2 regions of the Pseudoalteromonas sp. 5Ae-yellow genome follow, and region 2 is predicted to be linked to the other one. Evidence: predicted binding sites of a transcription regulator. Region 2 holds the regulator's gene; the other holds the start of a gene.

Region 1 (7,738 bases), on a different contig from region 2:
ATTACAGGCAAAAAATAACGGAGACTGAGTTGTGTTTAAATCAAGTAATGGTTCTAGTAACTCAAGCTTAGGCTCTGTTTTAACTCGATAGTTAAATTGCTTTTTGTTGAGGATAACAAAATCAAGTATATGGTGACGAGTGCTTATGAGTTTATCTATTTTATCTAGGCTATCGATGAGTAATAAATGCTTGCTTTCACTAAAGCCCCTTTCAAGCAAATAATGATGACTAAAGTTATCACGCAGTACTGCTATTTTGTATTTTTTAGCATCATTGAGAGTGTTTAACTTTATACCTCTGGATTTTAGACCATAAATGGCAGAGTCAAAGCTTTCCAGTTCGCCTACCTAGTTAAACTTACTTTCTCTATTAGGTAATCGAACAATCGAAAATATACAGGTGTTTTTATCGCGTAGCGCTGCATTGTAGGATATGGCCCAACTATGCGCCAACATAGTGTAGTTTATACCTGTACCTTCTAGCGCTTTATGAACTTTTTCGACAGAGCGGCCAACGAGTTTGTTATCTTCATTAATATACTGAAAGTCCGGAAATACTTCCGTTACTATTGTAATTTCAGCTGCATCAACTTTAATACAGCTAATGAACAATAAAAAGATCAACAATTTCATCTAGCGAGGCCTCAACCAACTCATTATATGTATTTAATAAATATAGCTGAGGCTTTATGAACTGCTAGTTTTTAGTTATGTAATGCACACTTATACGCTGATAGTGCTAGTATCTATAGCTTCTACAGCTTACTTGTTCATTGCACTAATTAAAAAGGCTGAAATTTTAGCGCCTTCTCTAAGTGTAGTTTCTGAGCTTGATTGACCAACTAAAGAGCTGTCGGTAAATGGCGCTATCTCCATCATATCTGCACCCGTAATAGGAAACTCATCCGCAATGGCTGATAAAATATCAAGCGCATGCTGAGGCGTTAAACCGTGATGCTCTGGCGTACCTGTGGCGGATGCAAATTCAGCATCAAGTGCATCAATATCAAAGCTTACGTATATTTCATCAACGTTATCGGCTTTTAATTGTGCAATAGCGTCGGCAGCAACCGCTGCTGCGCCGCGTTCAATGATTTCATGTGCCCAGTGCTGTTTAACACCAAAAGTATTTTCCCAATGCGCTTTAGGCTTACCACTTGAGCGAATACCAAATTGTATTAAATGATGCGGCGCCGGTAAAAACTCTAGTATATGTGTACACCAAGAGCCAAAGCATAAATCTATGCCTAAGCGCTCAACAAGTAAATCGGTATGCGCGTCAAAGTGAATAATAGCCGTGCGCTTACCTTGCTCACGTTTTGCTTTTAAGTACGCTTTAGTAAGTGGGTAACTAATTGAGTGATCGCCACCAATACCAAATAATCCTTTATCTTTAAACGTTGCGTAAAAACTGTCGCACACATCCTCAGTGATTGATAACGGGCTTACGTAATAGTCGTTATCTTCATCACCATATAAGGCTTTTTGGCAATTAGAAATGGTTGCATCATTTAGGTATTTGTCATGAAGTAAATGTGGGATCACACGTACATCACCTAAATCAAACGAATGACACTGAGGTTGCTGATCAATTAATGCTGAGCGCACAAACAACGGCCCCCAGTTTGCGCCGCGTAATATCCCACCGCCACAGTCTGAGCTAATACCTAACATAACGGCTTTATGTGGTGAGTTTGGTAATTCGTTTAAAGACTCGCGCCACAAATTATCAACGTTTTCAGTTTGTCCATAAAGTTTATTACGCAGTGCGGCTTTGCGCTCTTTTGCAGTATTTACTGTGTATACGCCATCACCCGGTGCGCACAAACAGTGCTCAACTTTGTTTTTAAATGCTTCAAATTGTGTGCTCATAATAAACTCCTTCGGTTTTTATTCTGTACGTAGCTAATTACTTTTGAGTAGTTATGCAAAATCACTAAAAATGCCTAAACTTCAAATAAATGCCACTTTGCTAAATAAGTCAGTGCTTAATATAAGTAAACACGTTAGTTTTTACGTGTTCACTAAAAATTTAAGCCATTGAATTTATTTGATATTAATTAAAATCTGTAATCATCCATTTAATCGTAGTTACGCGCTTGAGTGATACTTATTATGTCTGCTTGAACATGTCAACAGCGCAACAAGGCTACGTATATAAGTACTTGAGTGAATATTCATAGTTGGTGAATAAATCAAATTAGCCCTTAAAATTATTAAGGCTTTATTGGAAGAGTTAAGACAAAACGGACAATCGTCCTGTACTTGATAAACGTTTCTAGCAATCATGCTAGATTGACAACAAATTATTATAAAAGGCTTAGCTATGGAAAAGGTATTTCACTTAGGACTATGTATTGACGATCTTAAAGGTGCAAAACTTGCGATTGTACCGGGCGATCCAGATCGTGCAGCACGTATTTCACAATTCCTAGACAACCCAACCTGCCTTGCTCAAACTCGCGAGTTTCATGTTTACTTAGGTCAATTAAACGGCCATTCTGTGGTTGTTTGTTCTACGGGTATTGGTGGCCCATCTACGTCGATTGCTGTAGAAGAATTAGCACAACTTGGCGTGCGTAAGTTTTTACGTATTGGTACAACAGGTGCGATTCAGCCACATATCAACGAAGGCGAAATTTTAATTAGCCAAGCGTCTGTACGTTTAGACGGTGCAAGTCAGCATTTTGCTCCTCTTAGCTACCCTGCTGTGTCTGACTTTTATGCAACACAAGCTATGGTACAAGCATGTAAAAACTTAAATATCGATTTCCATATTGGTATTACTGCATCAAGCGATACATTTTACCCAGGGCAAGAGCGTTACGATACGCATTCTGGTTACGTTCCTAAATCACTACAAGGTAGCTGCGAAGAGTGGCAAAAATTGGGCGTGATGAACTACGAAATGGAATCGGCAACATTATTTACTATGTGTGCAGCCCTTGGATTACAAGCTGCCTGTGTAGCAGGCGTACTTGTTAACCGTACTCGCCAAGAAATACCAAATGTAGACCACGGTGAAATTGAGCGTAAATCTGTAGCAGTAGTATTAGAAGCAGCTAAAGTATTACTTGATTAATACAGGTTATAGCAGTCAGTCAGTCAGTGAGTTAATTCGATAGAATGGCTCGCTTTAATAAAGCACAGCTCCGGCTGTGCTTTATTGTATGCAAGCCACTATTTAAGTGGTGCGCTAATTACTTTAAGTGCTGGTAAATGCGTAAAACTGGCAAGTACAGCTTTTGCCACTTGCGACTGGTTTTCACGACCCGCTGTTTCGAGCAATGTTATTCCCTTCACCGTACTTTCGTTAAAGCTAAGCCCAGCTAAAAAGAACTGACTTAGTGCACTTTGTAGTGGCGATAAACTTGGACTGTAAGCTGCATTTTCGGCGTAACTTCCGTAAAAGTCACCATCACTAAATGTGCTTATTTTTACGGCGCTAAAGTTGTGGCTGTAAGGCACATACGCATTAAGTGCAAAACGCGCAAGGGTTTCATCAAGGTCTTCAGCGCTAAAATTACCTTGCTGTGGTTTTGGGTTAAATAAGCTAAATTCGTTACCTAAATCGGTAGGTCCAAATGAATGCGGCAGTAATTCAGCAAGTTTAAATTGCTGATCAGGAAGTAAAATATCAAACTCTTTCGCATCAGCTAGTTCATTCATAAACTGGCGACAATACCCACAAGGCGCATCGCTAATAGCAATTTTAACTATTTTTTTAGCGCCGTTTAACCATGCGTTATTTATAGCCGATTGCTCTGCATGAACCACTAAACTCAATGCTTGATGATCAAACTCTACATTTGCACCAAAGTAAAAGTTTACCTCACCCTTTTCATCAAGTGCTTTAACAATTGCGCCTACATGAAAATCTGACACTGGCGCAACGGCATACTCAGAAGCTAAAGGTACTAAACCTTGTAGTAATACATCATCAGACACATTGAGTTGCGTGCATAACGCTTTAATATTATTAGAATTTAATATGCCACGCTGTGATTTTAATTGACTACGTAATGACGCTGTTTGCGCTACGCTTAATGTGATGTGCGAATTTGTAAGTGCTGTATCTTGCTGTACAGTAAAAGTTGCTGAAGCCATAACATTTTTTAATTATTCAATGGCTACGTAGTTTAAAAGTTTAGGATGCGAAATACCAGCCTATTCAACGCAAAAAAAGGGAGCACATCGCGTGCTCCCTTTAATTTTAATTGGTATACCTAACAAAATAATTGATTGGTATACATAACAAAATGTTAGCCGGTATTGCGCATACCTGCTGCAATACCTGTCATTGTGATCATTAATGCATTATCAATGTCACCTTCGCTATGTTTTTCCTGTGAGCGAGCACGGCGTAAAAGCTCAACCTGTAGTAAGTTAAGTGGATCGGTGTACGGGTTACGTAAACTAATCGACTCTTTAATCCAAGGCTGTTCGGCTAATAAGCTTTTTTGTGGGCTAAGTGATTGCACTAAGCTAATGGCTTCTTGAAGCTCTTTACGAAGTGTTACACCCAGTGGTTTGTACATATCTTCCACCAGCGCATTATCATAATGCTCACTCAACCAACAATCGGCTTTACTAAATACCATTTCTAGCATTTCTAAGCGAGATCTAAAGAACGGCCACTGTAAGCTCATTTCGTTTAGGGTTTCTGCGCCGTACTTATTAAGCGCAGCTTTTAGGCCTGTTAATGCACCTAACCATGCTGGAAGCATTAAACGGTTTTGGCTCCAAGCAAAAATCCATGGAATAGCACGCAGGCTTTCAACACCGCCATTAGGATTACGTTTTGCAGGGCGAGAGCCAAGCGGTAGCTTAGACAGTTCCAGTTCAGGTGTTGCCATTCTAAAGTAAGGTACAAAGTTTTCATCATGGCGAACTACATTACGGTAGTGCTCACACGACTCCTCACTTATTAGCTTCATTACTTCGCGCCACTCTGGTTTTGGCTCCGGTGGCGGTAATAAGTTACTTTGCAGAACTGCGCCTGCGTAAATATTTAAGCTTTGCAGTGCTACATCAGGTAAACCAAATTTAAAGCGAATCATCTCGCCTTGCTCGGTTACACGCAAACCACCTTTTAGAGAGCCTGGTGGTTGTGAATGCAGTGCTTGTGCAGCGGGTGCACCACCACGACCTACTGTGCCACCACGTCCGTGGAATAAAACAAGCTCAATACCACGTGCATCAGCAAGTTGTACTAGTTTATCCATTGCTTCGTACTGCGCCCAACCTGCTGCCATCATGCCGGCATCTTTAGCTGAATCAGAGTAACCAATCATTACGTTTTGGGTGTTTTTAATGTGCCCGCGATACCAAACATTATCAAGCAATGTGGTAATTACATCACTGCCTGCGTTTAAATCGTCAAGTGTTTCAAAAAGCGGTGCTACTGGTAAATCAAAGCTGCAGCCGCTTTCTTTTAGCAATAGTTGTACCGCTAAAATATCTGACGCTGTGCGCGCCATCGAAATAATATACAACCCAAATGTGGCTTCGTCTTGCTTGGCAATCACATCAAAGGTATCAAGTACTTCTTGTACATCTGGGCTTGGTTGCCAATGTTTTGGAATTAGCGGTCTGCGCGAGTTAAGCTCTGCAAGTAAAAATGCTTGTTTGTCTTGCTCTTGCCATTGGTTATAGTCGCCTAAACCTAAGTAACGCGTCAGCTCAGAAAACACATCGCCGTGGCGAGACGAATCTTGGCGCACATCAAGTTTAGCTAAACGCAAACCAAAGCTATTTATACGATGCAGTAAATCAAGTAATAAGCCATCCGCAACTACTTTCATATTACACTTTAATAACGATCGATAGCACACTTCAACCGGGTGTTTAAGCTGATTAATATCAGTAATTAAATCTTGTGAATCGCTGCGCTTATTTTTAATTTTAGCGCCCAGGTTAGCCACGGTCTCTGCAACTTGGTTTTTAAGCTTTTTGATCACCGCTCTGTATGGTTCAAAGTCTTGACCTGCCAACTCAATAAGCTCATCACTGGCGTCTGACATAGATAGTTCAGCGCACAACGTTTTTAAATCTTGAATGTATAAGTTAAGTGCCATCCAACGACCATGATCAAGCACTTCTTTTGTTACCTGCGATGTTACAAATGGATTACCATCACGGTCTCCACCCATCCAAGATGTAAACTCAATTGGGCTGTAATCTATTGGTAACTCTAAACTGAGTTGGTCTTTAACATTTGCTGAAAATTCACGTAAAAAACGTGGTACCGCATGCCAAAGGCTATTTTCTATTACGGCATAGCCCCATTTAGCTTCATCTACTGGCGTTGGACGAGAGCGACGAATATCGTCGGTATGCCACGCTTGGCTAATCAGCTGTTCAATACGATTTAAAATATTGTCACGCTCTTGCACTAAGTTATCTTTTCGCTCTAATGATGCAAGGCAATCACTTAGTTCAACATGTTTATTGATGATAGTACGGCGCGTAACCTCGGTTGGGTGAGCAGTTAGTACTAAGTTTATGTGGAGTTTTGAGAGTGTTTCGGCCAAATGATTACTGTCTAGCTGGCCTTGTTCTGCTTTTGTAGCTAACGTTTTTAATGTTTGAGTGAGAGGGTTTTGTTGACCAAGGCCAACGTCATTAAAACGCGAAACGGTATGAAATTGCTCTGCTACATTAGCAAGGTTTAAAAAATGATTAAATGAACGGGCAACCGGTAAAAGCTCTTCGTCACTAAGCGCATGTAAAACTTCTATAAGCGCTTGTCTGTCGTCTTCGTTACCACTGCGAGATGATTTAGATAAAGCCCGAATTTCTTCTACTTTATCTAAAATAGCTTGGCCTTGAGCATCCTTAATAGTTTGTCCTAGTAATTGCCCAAGTAAATTTACATTACCTCGCAAGGCGGCATATTGTTCACTCATTTCTCATTCTCCTTTGTTTCGTAGGACACTATTAATATCATCATGAAGAGATATTTAATAGATCCATTTGCAATGTCTTGTCGTAAAAAAGTATATATAAAATAATCACAAAGAAATTACATGATCATTTTTTACGATGGAAACTGCCCTCTTTGCAGCACCGAAATGCAGCAACTAAAACACGCAGACTCTAAAAATCTAATTACGCTTGAAGATCTTAACGCGAGCGACTTTAGTGAACGCTACTCGTATATCGATAGAGACAAAGCAATGACTTACCTACAAGCTCAAAAACAATCAGGTGAAATGATTTACGGGCTTGATGTAACTTACGAGGCATGGAAAATAGTGGGTAAACACGGCTGGTTGAAAATTTTTCGCTTGCCAATAATTAGCTTTTTCGCTGACTGTGGATATGTGTTATTTGCAAAATACAGACATTCCCTTAGTAAAATTTTAATGCCAAACACAACGTGTTCTAATGGGCAATGCAGTTTAAAAAATAAGGGTAGTAAATGAAAACCATTGTTTTATTTGGCGCTAGTAGTGCGATTGCAAAAGCGTATGTTGAGCACTTAAATAACCATGCATCACAATTTAAGGTTCTGTGTGTCAGCTCAAGTGAATACAGCAGCGCCCCTACAAACACTGAATACTTTAGCACCGACTACAGCGCTCAAAGCTTGGCTATTTTTACCCAGCACTTAAAAGACACTCAAGCCGATTTACATCAAGTTATTATATTCAATGGTAAACTTCATAACACTCAACACATGCCCGAAAAAAAGTTAGAAGATTTAAACGCTGATTATTTTAACGAGTTACTAAAT
Region 2 (7,738 bases):
CTGAACTTTACCATCTGCTTTTGCGAAGATAGTGTGGTCTTTACCGATACCTACGTTAGTACCAGGGTGGAAACGAGTTCCACGCTGACGAACAATGATGCTACCCGCTAGAACTGATTCGCCACCAAAACGCTTAACACCAAGGCGTTTGCTTTCTGAATCGCGACCGTTACGAGTACTACCAGCTGCTTTTTTATGTGCCATTTCTAAGTACCTCTAATTAAGCGCTAATGCTAGTGATTTTAACTTCAGTGAACCATTGACGATGGCCCATTTGCTTACGAGAATGCTTACGGCGTCTAAATTTAACAACCTTAATCTTCTCACCGCGACCATGTGAAACAACCTCAGCTGTTATCTTGCCACCGTTTACGAACGGTACACCGATCTCGATTTTCTCACCATCAGCAACTAAAAGTACTGAATCAAATTCTACTGCCGCACCAGTTTCAACGTCTAATTTTTCAAGACGAATCGTTTGACCTTCAGTCACACGATGCTGTTTACCACCACTTTGGAAAACCGCGTACATAATTAACTCCGTCTGTGCACCCTCAAATCGGCGCAACTAAAATATTCTTCGATAGGGCGCGAAGTTTACGCTAACGCGAAATAACTAGCAAGCCTATTTTGTAATTAAAATGAATAAAAAGTAGCTGCTTTGAGAGCAATTCAATATTTACCCCATTTTATATTAATTAGCCCTTTTGCCAAGCGCTTTTTAACTCTTAGTCGAAATAAATTAATGTACTCAAATATGACCCTCACAGCTTAATATCTAAGCACACCATAAACTGTATATTGATTATCAATTAATCAGTTATCTTGGCTAATTCAGTCTAAATTAAGTACTTTAATAGTGTTTTTTCAATCAATCGTCACAAAATATCGAGCTAGTGCATTTTTTGTTGTACAATCTGCGCCGTTCACACATAAAAATTGGCTCGGAGATCAATGGATATAAAAGCTATCCAGGCGTTAATCGAAAGCGATATGAATGACGTCAATCAACTTATACATGCGCAAATGCGCTCAGATGTGGCGTTAGTTAATCAGCTTGGTTTATATATAGTTAGCAGTGGCGGCAAACGCGTTCGTCCAATGCTGGCTATTTTAGCAGCCAAAGCGCTCGGTTATCAGGGTAAAGATCACATAACACTTGCAACAATTGTTGAGTTTATTCATACAGCAACGCTATTGCATGATGATGTTGTAGATGAATCAAACTTACGACGTGGCACGCCTACAGCAAATGCTGAATTTGGTAATGCTGCTAGCGTATTGGTTGGTGACTTTATTTACACTCGTTCATTTCAGCTTATGGTTGGCCTTGGCAAAATGCAGGTTATGCAAGTACTTGCCGATGCAACAAACATTATTGCTGAAGGTGAAGTATTGCAATTAATGAACTGCAACGACCCAGATACGACCGAAGCCAGTTATATGCAGGTTATTTACTCTAAAACAGCTAAGTTGTTTGAAGCAGCGACAGGGCTTGCAGCCATTATTACTGAGCAAGATCAAAGTACTCTCGATGCACTAAACCTGTACGGTATGCATTTAGGTACTGCATTTCAGTTAGTGGATGACGTACTTGATTACAATGCAGATGCTGAACAGTTGGGTAAAAACATTGGTGATGATTTAGCTGAAGGCAAACCAACCCTTCCGCTTATTTATGCTATGCAACATGGTAGCGAGCAGCAAACACAGCTCATTCGTGATGCAATAGAGCACAGTAATGGTATGGAGCATTTAGAAGAAATTTTAACTGCACTAAAACAAACTAATGCGCTTGAGTTTACAATGCAAAAAGCAGAGCTTGAGGCCGAAAAAGCCATTGCCTGTTTAGACTTTTTAGCTGAGTCTGACTATAAGCAAGCACTTATAAGCCTTGCCCGTATTGCGGTTGACCGCGACCACTAGTTTTAACTAGTTACACAGTGTGACATTAATTCTGAGCAATAAAAAAGCCTGCAAATGCAGGCTTTTTTGTTGCTTAAACCGGCTATTACGCCATGAAATCAACACCTTCTTTGATGTCTTTTTTCAGAGTTTCAAGCATGTCATTTTTTGCTTTTGTTTCAAATGCGCTTAGTTCGCCGTAAGAAAGAATTTCTTCTACACCGTTTTTACCTAAACGTACTGGATGTGCAAAGTACTCTGCATCGCCATTTTCAACAGCAACGTAAGCGTAATCTACAACTTCTTCACCTTGTAGGCCTTTAACTAAAGACATACAAAAACGAGCTGCAGCAGCACCCATAGATAGCGTAGCTGAACCACCGCCTGCTTTAGCATTTACAACTTCAGTACCCGCATTTTGGATACGTGGAGTAAGTGCAGCAACTTCTTCATCAGTGAAAGAAACACCTTCAACTTGAGAAAGTAGAGGCAGAATAGTTGTGCCTGAGTGACCACCAATTACTGGTACTTTTACAGTTGCTACGTCTACGCCTTTAAGTTCAGCAACAAATGCTTCTGAACGAATAACGTCAAGCGTAGTAATACCGAATACGCGTTTAGCGTCGTAAGTACCTGCTTTTTTGAATACTTCAGCAACAATTGGAACTGTGCCATTTACTGGGTTAGTAATAATACCTACTAACGCTTTAGGACAGCTGGCAACAATGCCTTCTGCTAAAGTTTTGATGATGCCAGCATTTACATTGAATAAATCAGCACGATCCATACCTGGTTTACGTGGCATACCCGCTGGGATAAGAACGATGTCAGAACCTTCAAGCGCTTTATTTAAATCGTCTGCGCCAAAGCCTGCAACTTTAACATCTGTTGGGATGTGAGAAAGGTCAACCGCAACACCTGGTACTACTGGTGCAACATCATAAAGTGATAATTCAGAGCCAGCTGGTAAGCCTGTTTTTAATAATAAAGACAACGCTTGGCCGATACCGCCTGCAGCACCTAATACAGCAACTTTCATTGGAATTCTCCGTAATTTGAGGTAGGAAACATTTGTGGCTCTTAAGATAATGAAATTAGCGACTAAAAACAAATTTATCCTGTCTATTTCAAGTATATTTTCGACCATAGTCGTAAACTTTTGTGATTTAACGCATCAAACTGGCAAGTTAACTAAACAACTGCTGCATAATTATTCATTTTTGTGTAGAATTTGCAGCATAAATAACAAAAACGAATAAAGACTATGCAACCACAAGATAAACAAGAAGCACTGGTAAAAGCATTTAAATCACTATTAAAAGAAGAAAATTTTGGATCTCAAGGCGAAATAGTTGATGCGTTAAAAGATCAAGGCTTTGACAATATAAGCCAAAGTAAAGTATCACGCATGTTAAGTAAATTTGGCGCTGTACGCACGCGTAATGCCAAGCAAGAAATGGTTTACTGCTTACCTGCTGAAATGGGTGTACCTACGGCTAAAAGCCCATTACGCCAATTAGTAATCGACATTATGCACAACGAAATGATGATCATCATTCGTACCAGCCCAGGTGCTGCTCAGCTTATTGCACGTTTATTAGATTCATTAGGTAAAGCAGATGGCGTACTAGGAACTATTGCCGGCGATGACACTATTTTTATCGCTCCTGCTAAAATATCTGAAATAGATGTAACACTTGAACGTGTTCGCATTTTATTTGATACGGTTTAATAGCAAACTAAATTTGTTTTAAAAACCCGACTGAAGGCGCAAAGAAAGCAGAGCCCATATCGGCTTGAGTAAAATCAAGCCAGTGGTCGTAGCAATCCCCTTCCCCTAAACGACTATTAAGTACTTTTTCAAATGCGGTGCCCGTACAAGCGCATGTAATTGATAACATTCCCTGCTCATACACGTCGCCATAAGGCATGCTTTGATTTAATAGTAGCGGTTGTCCGTCTTCGTCTTTTAGCTCACTTCGCGAAGCATGGCTGGTTTCGACCGCTGGAGTAATTAGCGTGTTATCAAGACGCGTACGTCCCATTATTTGCTCTTGCTCACTCAATGATAAATGCTGCCACATAGTTAAATCATGTTTATAACGCTGAACATGAATATAACTCCCCTGATCTTCAAAGCTACCAGGGTTGCTAATTAAAGCCGTAGCGCGCTTTTTTCTTCCATGAGCTGTATCGCCACCATAAATAAAACCGTTAAAATCACGACCATCTAAAAAGCGAAAATTACGAATTTGCTCCACCAGCTCAACATCGGGGGCAAATAATTTTAAAATTTGCAGCGCAAATAAATGGTTAACATCTTCACGGTCAGAGCGAATTTGCACAAATAAATCGCACGGTTGTACGCTCATTTGGTGATCGCTATGGGTTATATTGGGAAAGCTCTGTAATTCGCTTGGAATGTATTCAGGGAGGATATGCGGCCAGTATTGCGCACCAATAGCAACCATACAAGAGAGCATTGATTCTGAAAATTGATCGCTAAACTCTTCTTCTATAGCGCTTACTTGTTTTAACTTTGCGCGAAGTGATTCGTCTTGACCATCAAACACATTAAAAAATAAGTGCAAACCGTGTAAGTTTGCTTCAGCACAAATCCCTGATTGCGCTTGCGCCATTGTTATTCCTTAGTTTTACAGATAAAAACACAGCGAATAACAAATTAATTACGATTCGAAAAAATTCACCGTGTGAGGTTTTATTTTTATTATAACCTGATCATTATTTTCAAATGACTGGCCATATTGTGCTGCAACTTCAATTTCTTGTTCATCAATAACAAGCGAATAAACATACGCCGAACCAATAAAGCGACGACTTATGATTGTAGCTCGCTTGCTGAATTTGTCACTTTGGTTATCTGCCACTAATTCTATTTGATGAGGGCGCACATATATAAGCCCTGCACTTACATTATGCTTACTCTCAACATAAGATTCGACTAAACCAAATGGTGTTTTATATTCAGTTGCGGTTAACACTTCTGCGCTTAAGTATATGCCCTGACCCAGAAACTCTGCAACCTCCTTTGAACATGGAGCTGCAAAAAGCTGCTCAGGCGTGCCTTGTTGCTCAATTTTACCGCGATGCATAATGGCCAGTGTATCTGAAAACGCAAACGCCTCTTCTTTTGAATGTGTAACAAACACAGCAGATACTTGAGTTGCCTTAATAATTCGACGTATATCGGCAATTAATTCAAAGCGTACTTGTGTGTCGATGTTTGAAAAAGGCTCATCAAGGAGTAATAAACTAGGTTTATAAGCTAATGCACGAGCAATCGCTACGCGTTGCTGTTGGCCACCCGATAACTGATGTGGAAACCTGTCAGCACAGCCAATTAAATGTACCAGCTTAAGCATTTCATCAACGCGTTGCTGCTTTTGAGCTTTACTCATTTTACTAAGCCCAAATGCAATATTATTTGCCACCGTTAAATGCGGAAACAACGCATAGTCTTGAAACATCATGCCGATGTTACGGTGCTCAGGCGAGACAAACGATTGCTCATCACTCACTAATTTACCGTCTATAAAAATAGACCCTTGCTTAGCTTCAATTAAACCTGCAATCGCTTTTAACGTGGTCGTTTTGCCGCACCCACTCGCTCCGAGTAGACAAACAATTTCATCTTTACCCACTGTTAAATCTAAATCGTGAATAACCTTTGTACCGTTATAGTGATAGCTCACGCCTTGTAAAATTAAACTACTCATTTAACTACGCTGCTCCATAGAACGATTAATAAAATACAAAGGAATAAACCCAACAATAACAATAAATAATGCCGATATAGAAGCAAGCTCTAACTGCTCGTCACTCACATACTGAAATACATGAGTAGCTAAGCTTTCAAAATTAAACGGCCTGAGCAATAGCGCAGCCGGCAGTTCTTTCATGCACTCAATAAATACCAATAACGCAGCAGTAAGCAATCCTCTTCGCAGTAAAGGTAGGTGCACTAAACGCAGTGTTTGTCCTTGGCTTTTACCCATTGATTGGCTTGCCATATCAAGTGATGGGCTAATACGTAAAAAACTCGACTCAATTGCTCCGTGTGCAATGGCGTAAAACCTAACAATATAAGCAATAATAATAGTAAGAATGCTACCTGTAAGCAGTAAGCCAATATCTAAATTATACGGCTCGAGCGCTGTGTTAATGGTGTTCTCTAATAATGTAAGTGGTAACAAAACCGCAATAGCGAGTACTGTGCCAGGCAACGCATATCCTGTGCTTGCTAAACGCCCAGGAATAAGCGGATACGTTTGCTTTGCCACACGCTGATAAAAAACGACAAAAATACTCAACGTAATCGTTATTAGGCTCACAACCCCAGCCACTTTTAAACTTTGCCAAGCGTAACTAAAAAACTCTACATTCCATGCTTTATCAAAGTAGGTAATGGCGTAATTTATAAGTACTGCAATAGGGATTACAAACGCGATAAATAAAATAAAGCTGCAAAATGCCGTTGCGAGCCAAGCTGACTTTCCTTTTAATACATAGAGAGATTCACTATTTACACTTGATTGGCGCTCAAATACCGCTTGGTTACGACGACTAAAGCGCTCTGCCATTAATGCTAAAAATAACAGTAATAACATCACACCCGATATTTTAGCTGCCGCTGTAAGTGAGTAATAACCAAACCACGTATCGTATACGGCAGTCGTTAATGTACTTACGGCAAAATAACTCACTGTTGCAAAGTCAGCCATGGTTTCCATACTTATAAGCGCAAGAGCCGCCACAATAGCCCCACGAGAGAGTACTAAGCTTACTTTAAAGAAACTTTGCCAAGAAGATAATCCCATTAACTGGCTAGCTTGTACTAATTTGAATGACTGCTCGCGAAGAGCCGTTTTAAAAATCAAAAATAAATACGGATAAAGCACCAAGGCAATCATAACGATGGCCCCGGGTAATGTACGTATATCAAAAAACCAATAGTCATTAGGCGATTGCCAGCCAAACCATTCTCTCAGCGCTATTTGCACCGGGCCCGCATAATCTAATAAATCAGTGTATACATAGGCAATAATATAGGTGGGCATAGCAAGGGGCAGCATAAGTGCCCATTCAAACTGTTTTTTACCCGGGAAACTACAGTAAGCCGTTAGCCACCCAAGTGGCAAAGCTATGGCGCAGCTAAGGACGCAAACACCTAAAACAAGCAATACGGTATTGGTTATGTAATCCCAAAGCACGGTATCCCACAGGTGAGAAAACACCTCAGAGCTACCTTGTAGAGATTCAAAAAGAAGAAAAAACAACGGGGCCGATAGAATTAAGCCAGTCGACCACGCAAAGAGCTGCCATTTAGACAGCTTAAATTTATTAGTCATTAAAGATCGAACTTCACCTCATCAATTAGCTTAAGTGCTAACGGACGATATTTACTAATCTCATCAAGTGGCAAGCTGTCTTCTTTAAAGCTACCCCAAGAGGCAACCAAACTTGATAGTTCAACACCCGACTTAACTGGATACTCCATATTTAATGAGGCATACATGTTTTGTGCTTTGCTGTCGGTCATATATTCTATGAGCTTTAATGCATTTTCAGGGTTTTTAGCATATTTGGTAATAACCGCACCCGATACATTTATGTGTGAGCCACGATTAGTTTGATTCGGAAAGTTAATATTTACGGCTTCAGCCCAACCTTTTTGTTCTTTATCTTCTAGCATTTTACCAAGGTAGTAACTATTACCTAATGCCAAGTTACATAAACCTTCTTTAACGGCTTTAACTTGAGCACGATCGTTACCTTGAGGCTTGCGTGCTAAATTAGCCTTAACACCTTCAAG

The links. The regulator ArgR, encoded in region 2, controls arginine synthesis, uptake and breakdown. The targets are predictions, from matches to a motif close to ANTGAATANNTATTCANT.
Region 1: the regulator ArgR is predicted to act here: its motif matches at 1,915-1,932, upstream of H4J63_RS04450 (arginase family protein).

Annotation. Positions count from the first base shown of each region.
Region 1 covers NZ_JACGWD010000009.1:56,640-64,377, reverse strand. The annotation lists partial or broken gene H4J63_RS20515 (amino acid ABC transporter substrate-binding protein) at 1-633, opposite strand, end outside; gene H4J63_RS04450 (arginase family protein) at 763-1,872, opposite strand; gene udp (uridine phosphorylase) at 2,327-3,082, shown strand; gene cdd (cytidine deaminase) at 3,181-4,107, opposite strand; gene ppc (phosphoenolpyruvate carboxylase) at 4,263-6,908, opposite strand; gene H4J63_RS04430 (thiol-disulfide oxidoreductase DCC family protein) at 7,029-7,427, shown strand; gene H4J63_RS04425 (SDR family oxidoreductase) at 7,424-7,738, shown strand, end outside.
Region 2 covers NZ_JACGWD010000003.1:60,724-68,461, reverse strand. The annotation lists gene rpmA (50S ribosomal protein L27) at 1-204, opposite strand, end outside; gene rplU (50S ribosomal protein L21) at 221-532, opposite strand; gene ispB (octaprenyl diphosphate synthase) at 955-1,926, shown strand; gene mdh (malate dehydrogenase) at 2,012-2,944, opposite strand; gene argR (transcriptional regulator ArgR) at 3,170-3,637, shown strand; gene H4J63_RS01435 (Dyp-type peroxidase) at 3,645-4,544, opposite strand; gene H4J63_RS01430 (ABC transporter ATP-binding protein) at 4,593-5,642, opposite strand; gene H4J63_RS01425 (iron ABC transporter permease) at 5,643-7,274, opposite strand; gene H4J63_RS01420 (Fe(3+) ABC transporter substrate-binding protein) at 7,274-7,738, opposite strand, start outside.